2 regions of the Lysinibacillus sp. G1-3 genome follow, and region 1 is predicted to be linked to the other one. Evidence: riboswitches for the same ligand, from Rfam matches in the RefSeq annotation. Region 1 holds a riboswitch; the other holds the start of a gene.

Region 1 (4,209 bases):
ACTAGATTGTTTGCAATCGTCGTGTTAAGACTGTTATCCCCTTGCGCTATTTGTGGATCGTAATCTACTTTTAAGCCAGATTCTTCAATCGCTTTTTTGAAACCTTCAGTTGCAGCATTTAAAGATGGATGCTCCACAATTTGAGTAATCCCGATCTTATATGTTTTATCGTCTGCATTACCGCTCTCACTTGCGTTATTCGTTTCGTTCCCTTTCGAATCCGACGAACTAGAACCACTACCACCACAAGCAGCAAGTATTAAAACTAACCCAAATAACAGGAACGAAAGCTTTTTTAAATTGCTTTTCACAAATAATCCCCCCGATTTTGATCTCTTATATTTATCACACTTTATCCAAGCGAAGTGTGAACGTATCGCTATATTATCGTTATTAGCAAGGTTCGTCAACAACATTATGAATCTTCTGACTATTAATTCCAGTCGAATATTTTTTCTTTTCAATCAATTTGTCGCTTTAAACCGCTAAACTACGCTGTTTTTACAATTTGATTTCTTTTTCTAACATAACAAAAAAATTTTTTACAATTTAGCGAAGTTATTTTTCCGACATCTAATTTTAAGTAATATATGTAAAAACTAAAAAACCTGACAATGAAAATGTCAGGACTTCATAACAGCTTTAATTCACTCTTACTTTTTCAAGTTTTCAACTAGCCAACTACTTTGAGTAAAGGGATATTTTAGAAGTTTGAGTAACGTCTTAAATTGGTGAATAAAAACAACCTGCGAGTGCTTTAGAAGTATTACTCCCTTTATGGTTAGACGTGCAATACTCTTTTATTTCTTGCTAGTAGATCTACAGAAAGTGTTCATTTTAGTCCCCCTTTTTACATTTAATGCATATGATGCATATGAGATTAGTGCCGTTCCCAAAAAGGAGGAATACCATGAATAATGATAAAATCGATTTAAATCAACCTTCTTATTCGCAAGAACATCAAAATGCAACTACAGGAAATATTGATACAATCATTTCTAATCTATGTGACAGTCTATTTGAATTTGCTCTGGATTTCACCCTAAATGCCTTAGAGTATACAAAAGAAATGGAAGAGGAATTAGAATATACAGATGAATTCAAGAAACAAGTTAACGATTTAATTTTTGAAATAGAAGAAATTAAAAATACTTTAGAGGAGTAATGTCTAAAAGTGCTGTTCATAGTCATTGGATATATTCATCCCCCACTATTTTGTACGTCCATTTTCAATCAATAGAGCCTCCATTCACCTTTGCCCCAAAATTTGCTTAATTATTTAGTGTTTTAAATTACTGAAATGGTCACTTGTTAAAAGTACTGTTTTAACAAGTGACCGGCCAGATCCACGACTTCTAACTTTCGAGGTTACTTCTCATCTGCTATTTCTGCATAACTTTTTAGTAGGTGTACAAGCCCCTTTTCATAGGCATTGTCATAAAAAAACTTTGACAAAGATCAAATTATTATCGTTAATACTATAATTTTTTACACGTAGCTATTTACAAATAAGCATGAACATTGATATGATTGCATTTGCTTCACGTGGTTCGTAACCATCCCACGTAAAAAAACTAAGGAGAAATAAATATGAAAATAAAATTTTTAGCAACGAGTGGCATTATTGCCGCACTCTACATTGCTATTACATTATTAGTCGCGCCATTTGGCTTTACAGAGGTGCAGTTCCGAATATCGGAAATGTTTAACCATTTAGTTGCGTTTAATCCACGCTTTGCCGTTGGGATCATTATTGGTGTATTCATCTCTAACCTCTTTTCACCACTCGGCATCTACGATTTAGTTTTCGGTGTAGGCCATTCGATGATTACTCTTGGGTTGCTCATTCTTATTTGTAAATTTGTCAAAAATATTTGGGCACGTTTAATCATTAATACATTTTTATTTACTTGTACAATGTTCATCATTGCATTTGAATTGAATTTAGCGTTAGAATTACCATTCTTCTGGACATGGTTAACTGTTGCTGCAGGTGAATTTGTTGTCTTGGCGGTTGGTGCACCGATTATGTATGTATTGAACAAACGCTTAAACTTCAAAAATTTAATTTAATTTTATTGACGGATCTTTTAGATTCGTCTTTTTTTATTTCTTGGAAGACACCTTGACAATATTCTGAAAATATCCTACAATTCATTTCAATAAATGCTAGGAAAAAGAATAGTAGCAAGCGCTAGTACTTAAAGAGAGCTGATGGTTGGTGCAAATCAGTAGTACCTACTTGTGAATGGACTTTGGAGCAGCCTCATCAAATGTGAGGACGAAGTTACTCCCCGTTATCGGAGTACGAAAGCGCGCAATTATTGCGAATGAAGGTGGCACCACGGTTACTCGTCCTTTTTACAGAAGGATTGTAGTGGCTTTTTTTTATGGAAAAATTAGATAGAGGAGTCGAGAGAAGATGAGTACAGTAGCAGAGAAAAAAGGATATTTTGGTGAATTTGGCGGTAGCTTTGTTCCCGATGAGCTTCAAAATGTTTTAAGTATTTTAGATGAAAACTTTCAAAAATATAAAGACGATGAAGACTTTAATAAAGAGCTGGATTATTATTTCCGTGAATATGTTGGACGCAAATCTCCACTTTATTTCGCTGAAAATTTAACAAAACAATTAGGTGGCGCAAAGATTTATTTAAAACGTGAAGATCTTAACCATACTGGTTCACATAAAATTAATAACGTTCTTGGACAGATTTTATTGGCCAAGCGCATGGGTGCTCATCGTGTTATCGCCGAAACAGGTGCAGGTCAGCATGGTGTAGCAACAGCAACTGCTTGTGCAATGTTCGGAATGGATTGCACAATTTATATGGGTTTAGAGGATACAAAACGCCAAGCATTAAACGTCTTCCGTATGGAGCTTCTTGGTGCAAAGGTAGTAGCTGTTGATAAAGGTCAAGGACGATTAAAGGATGCAGTGGATGAAGCATTTGCTGATTTAGTAGAAAACTACGAGACGACTTTCTATTTACTAGGTTCTGCTGTTGGGCCTCACCCGTTCCCTTCAATGGTGAAGCATTTCCAATCCGTTATTAGCCGTGAAAGTCGCGAACAAATTTTAGAAAAAGAAGGCAAGCTACCAGCAGCAGTACTTGCTTGTGTCGGCGGCGGTAGTAATGCGATCGGTGCGTTTGCAGAGTATATTGCAGATGAAAACGTTCGCCTCATCGGTATTGAGCCAGATAAGGCTGCCACATTAAATGAAGGAACACCGGGTGAATTACACGGCTTCAAATGTTTAGTACTGCAAGATGCAGAAGGCAATCCATTACCAACCTATTCGATTGCCGCTGGACTAGATTATCCTGGAGCTGGTCCAGAGCATAGCTATTTAAAAACAATTGGTCGCGGAGAATATGTAACAGTGACAAATGAAGAGGTGCTCGAAGCATTCCAAGTGCTATCAAAGGTTGAAGGCATTATTCCTGCACTTGAAAGCTCCCACGCCGTGGCTCATGCACTTAAGCTTGCGCCAACATTATCCCCGGAAGAAAGCATTATTATCAATATCTCTGGTCGTGGAGACAAAGACGTTGAACAAGTATTCCAAATGCTAAATAAATAAAGATAAAGAGCGACTTCCCTTTGTGGAAATCGCTCTTTAATCTATACGAGTGAACCTAATTTCGGATAAATTTCTGCTACATTATCTCGAAGCCTAGCTTTCAGAAACTTTCCAACTGATGTTTTTGGTATTTCATCTAAAAATACTACATCGTCTGGTACCCACCATTTTGCAAACTGGCTTTCTAAAAATGCAAGAAGCTCCTCTTCACTTGCTGACATTCCTTCCTTCAATACTACACAAGCTAACGGGCGTTCTTGCCATTTGACATGCGGAATTGCGATAACTGCTGCTTCCAGCACAGCGTCATGAGTCATTAATGCATTTTCTAAATCAACCGAGGATATCCACTCTCCACCCGACTTAATTAAATCCTTCGTACGATCTGTTATTTTGATAAAGCCATCCTCTGTTCGTACCGCAATGTCACCTGTATATAACCAACCGTCTCGATAGGCATCATTGGTACGCTCATCCCGATAATACTCGTGTGAAATCCACGGACCTCGTAAACGTAACTCACCCATCGTCTCTCCATCCCACGGCACTTCCCCATTGTCATTGATAATACTCGATTCAATACCAGCCATCGTCATTCCTTGCATTGCTCGCGATTCAATACG
Region 2 (4,209 bases), on a different contig from region 1:
ACTGTGGCAGTACTTTGACATCTGTTAATTCCTCATCCTTCATCACTTTATCTATCAGTGCATGATATTTATCTAATAAATGTAGTATTAATCCTGAATTGTCAGTCGTCGTGAGATCATCATTACCGACCTGAAGATAAAAAGGAATCGTTGGATATCGATGGTGAATTTGTTTAGCATACTCGTAATCCTCTTGATTAAAAACGACTATTTTAAGAGATACATGATGATTACTGTTTCGATTTTCAAGTTTTTCGAAGATTTCAGAGAGCATCGAATAGTTTGTCGTCATACCAGAGCTAGGTGGCTTTGGGGAAATTGTCAACTCATCAATCTCATACATCCATTTTTGCCACCTACTACCTTGTGTTTCCACCCCGACCTTTATGTCATTTTCTTTTAAAATGGCAATGAGCTTCTCCAAATTTTGGATGAGTGCAGGGTTGCCTCCTGAAATCGTAACAAATGAAAAACCGCTGCCTCCGAGACGTTTCAGCTCAGACCAAATCTCCTCAGCTGTCATTTGAACAATAAGATGCTTTCCGCTGCCATCCCACGTAAATGATGAATCACACCAAGAACAGGAATAATCACAGCCGGCCGTTCTCACAAACATTGTCTTTTGGCCAACTACCATTCCTTCACCTTGAATCGTCGGTCCAAAAATCTCGATAACAGGTATCTTACTCAACTTCCATCCACTCCCGTCTCGCTTCTGCATAGCTAGTCGGTGTTTCATATAAGCGGATAAACTCAACACGCGCACCGTTATATCTTTGTTCATCAAGCAAGGCCGCAGCCAACTTTTCGTAAATCCAAACAACAATATTTTCTGCCGTCGTATTCATTGGTGGAAGCGTTTCATTTAAATAACGGTGATCCAATTGAATTTCTATCTTTTCTTTCCATATTCCTTTAATATCACCAAAATCAATCATCAAACCCCGTTCATCAGTGTAACCACTCAGTCCTAATATTACGCGATACGTATGACCGTGCAGGTTTTTACATTTCCCCTCATAGTTATGTAAATGATGAGCAGCATCGAAGGTAAATTCTTTACTTACGAGAACGCGCTTTGCATGATAGTTCAATTGATTTCTTTGAATATCTACATTTAGTTTTTGGAGCTTATCGACGATTCTAAAATCTGACATGCCTTATGACTCCTTCCTGTAACTCAAATACTCATCAAGCCCTTTTTTCCGCAGTTTACATGCTGGGCATTCACCACAGCCATCTGCTATTACACCGTTATAGCAAGTTAACGTTCTTTCCCGAACAAATTCAAGTGCTCCAAACTGATCAGCAAGTTCCCATGTTTGTGCCTTATTCAGCCACATCAACGGTGTATCAATAACAAAGGAATCATCCATCGATAAATTTAACGTTACATTCAAGGATTTAATAAACACATCTCGGCAATCCGGATATCCGCTAAAATCCGTTTCACAAACGCCAGTTACAATATGCTTAGCTCCTACTTGGCTCGCTAAAACGCCCGCAAATGAAAGGAAGAGAAGATTTCGACCAGGTACAAAAGTCGATGGAAGCTCACCATTTTCTCCGTCTTCTACCTTTATGTCTTGTCGTGTCAATGCATTCGGAGCAAGCTGATTCAGGAGTGACATATCAAGAATGTGATGCTTGATACCGAGCTCTTCTGTTATCATCTTTGCACATTCAATTTCAAGACGATGCCTTTGGCCATAATCAAAAGTTACTGCTTCAACCTCTTTAAAACGTTCTTTTGCCCAGAACAAACAAGTTGTACTGTCCTGACCTCCACTAAATACAACAATTGCTTTTTCCTGCTTCATCTGTAAAAACTCCCTTGTTTCAAGAAAACAGCACTATAAGAAAAAGTACTGCTTCTTTTAGTTTTTTTTAGAGGGTAGCTAAATACCTCTTTCTTAATTGAACGATTCAATACCGTAGTTATCGATAATCAATTTTTCCGAATTAAAATATTGTGTACTTTGGTTACTCAATAATGGTAAATCCTACAGTCCTTCTGTATGGCTTCGGCCAGACATAAAAAAACCTCCTTGTAAAATGTTTCCCAACACTTTTCAAGAGAGGCATCACCAATCGTTCTAATAAAACGTAAGTAAAAACATAAAAAAAGCCACGTCCGATATGGACATGGCATAATTATCATGTTTCCATAGTTTTTTATAGAGGGTATCAGCTATGAACCTCTCCCGTTCTAGTCCGGGCATTCTTTTCTCAAATATAATACAAAAAATAGTAGAAAACGTCAAATGGATTTTTAAAGGCTGTTTCTAAAAGATTGTTGCTATAAAAACATAAGAACAGATTAATTTTACAAAATGCGCAGAGAATGCACGCTTTCTTTTGGTTTTGATTATGATTTCTCATAAAATCTTGGAGATTCGTCATAAGTTGTGGATTACCTTATTTAGTCTTATTTCCAAATTGCTCACTAGTTTGCTGTAGCGTACGAACTAGGATCGATAAGCTAAATATTACAGGTTCACCAATGATTTTGACTATTTGTAAGAATTGTGGAGAAGTAGCTTCAATGAAAGTTAAGAAACTAGATAAGTTCAAATAGAATCTTTTAGTTATACTTTGGGTCACTTCAAGTAGAGTAACCCTTTATTAATTTCTTACCTCAGGATGACCTCGCCCTTATGAACATTTTCTTTCAGACCCAACAAAAAAACCGAACTATCCAATGAAACTTTTATAAAGTTTTTTGAAATCGTTCGGATTTTATATTCATCTTGTTTTGTTAATCAAGATTTTATTCGGCTTTAGAAAGGAACGATTTAGTTCTGTCCCAGCCTCTTATTCATCACGATCAAGTGACTCTTTCACAAATGTAGGAAGTGCGAATGCACCAACGTGTAAATCTGTATTGTAATATTTCGTTTTTAGGCCAAATTTATCCCAAGAATCTACTTGAATATCTTTAATTGGATGTAATGCTTTTGAAGCAAATCCGAATAGCCAGTGTCCAGATGGGTATGTTGGCATATGGAATTGATATACGCTCGCGATTGGGAAAATACCTTTAATTTTTTTATGTGCTTTGCGCATGTTTTCTGCATACTCGGCAAAGTATGGAGATTCATGTTGGTTAATTAAAATTCCTTTTTCATTTAATACACGGTAACATTCTTTATAGAAAGCTGTTGTAAATAAACCTTCACCGACTGAAATTGGATCAGTAGAATCTACTAATATTAAATCGAATGACTGATCAGCTGCGTTTTGAACATAAGCTAAGCCATCATCGAAAATCATTTCCATACGTGGATCTTCTTCAACATCAGCAGCTGTAATTGGAAGATATTTTTGGCTCAAACGGAATACTAACTCATCGATTTCTACCATTACTACTTTTTCTACTGATTCGTAACGTAGTACTTCACGAGCAGTACCACCATCACCACCACCGATAATTAATACCTTTTTTATGTCTGGGTTAGTAGCGAATGCTGGGTGCGTAATCATATCGTGATAAACGAACTCATCTTTTTCATTAACCATCATCAAACCGTCTAACGTGAAGAAAGTACCAAACTCTTCACTTTTATAAAAATCGATTTTTTGGAACGGAGATTGTTCACTATGAATTTCTTCGTTGTATCCGATTGAAAATTTACAGTTATCGCTCCATTGTTCTGTATACCATTTCATTAAATCACGTCCTCTAATACTTCTTGTTTCACTAGAATTGTATCAATTTCTTGTTCTGCAAATTGGCGAATTTTATCTGCCATTCCACGTGGTACTTCAAATGATTCTGTCTTTTTCGCTTGTAGTTTTTGTTCTAAATATTCTGCTGCCTTCCAAGGACTTACTGAGTCACCACATGTGTAAACATCTACAGAAGCAAATCCGTATTCTGGCCAAGTATGAATCGTTAAATGTGATTCAGCAATAATTACTGCACCCGAAACACCATATGGGTTGAAATGATGGAAGCAAGATTCTACAATTGTTGCCCCAGAATAGTCAGCAGCTTCATTCATAAACTGCTCGATTAATGCGTTTTGCTCAATAATTTCACTTGGGCAACCATAAAATTCAATTAATACGTGTCTACCTAATGTTGATAATTCAATGCTCATTTATTTGTCTCCCTTACGACTGTAATATAATTTTCTTCTTTCGTTTCGAACAGAACATTCCCAAAATTAAGAAAATAGAAGTTGTATAATTCTACTACTTCCTCTG

The links. A riboswitch is a leader RNA that binds a small molecule or an ion and turns the genes downstream of it on or off. The one in region 1 is predicted to bind preQ1.
Region 2: another riboswitch for preQ1. It lies ahead of queC (7-cyano-7-deazaguanine synthase QueC); the one in region 1 lies ahead of ACVYAD_RS15510 (QueT transporter family protein).

Annotation. Positions count from the first base shown of each region.
Region 1 covers NZ_JBWHYQ010000013.1:132,456-136,664, forward strand. Annotated here, with positions in the region: gene ACVYAD_RS15495 (ABC transporter substrate-binding protein) at 1-311, opposite strand, end outside; gene ACVYAD_RS15500 (hypothetical protein) at 911-1,165, shown strand; gene ACVYAD_RS15505 (DUF1259 domain-containing protein) at 1,165-1,275, shown strand; PreQ1 riboswitch class I at 1,540-1,584, shown strand; gene ACVYAD_RS15510 (QueT transporter family protein) at 1,591-2,073, shown strand; T-box leader at 2,163-2,363, shown strand; gene trpB (tryptophan synthase subunit beta) at 2,423-3,586, shown strand; gene ACVYAD_RS15520 (long-chain fatty acid--CoA ligase) at 3,628-4,209, opposite strand, start outside.
Region 2 covers NZ_JBWHYQ010000002.1:149,226-153,434, reverse strand. Annotated here, with positions in the region: gene queE (7-carboxy-7-deazaguanine synthase QueE) at 1-691, opposite strand, end outside; gene queD (6-carboxytetrahydropterin synthase QueD) at 684-1,157, opposite strand; gene queC (7-cyano-7-deazaguanine synthase QueC) at 1,161-1,820, opposite strand; PreQ1 riboswitch class I at 2,162-2,208, opposite strand; gene speE (polyamine aminopropyltransferase) at 2,815-3,669, opposite strand; gene speD (adenosylmethionine decarboxylase) at 3,669-4,103, opposite strand; gene ACVYAD_RS02725 (aminotransferase class I/II-fold pyridoxal phosphate-dependent enzyme) at 4,100-4,209, opposite strand, start outside.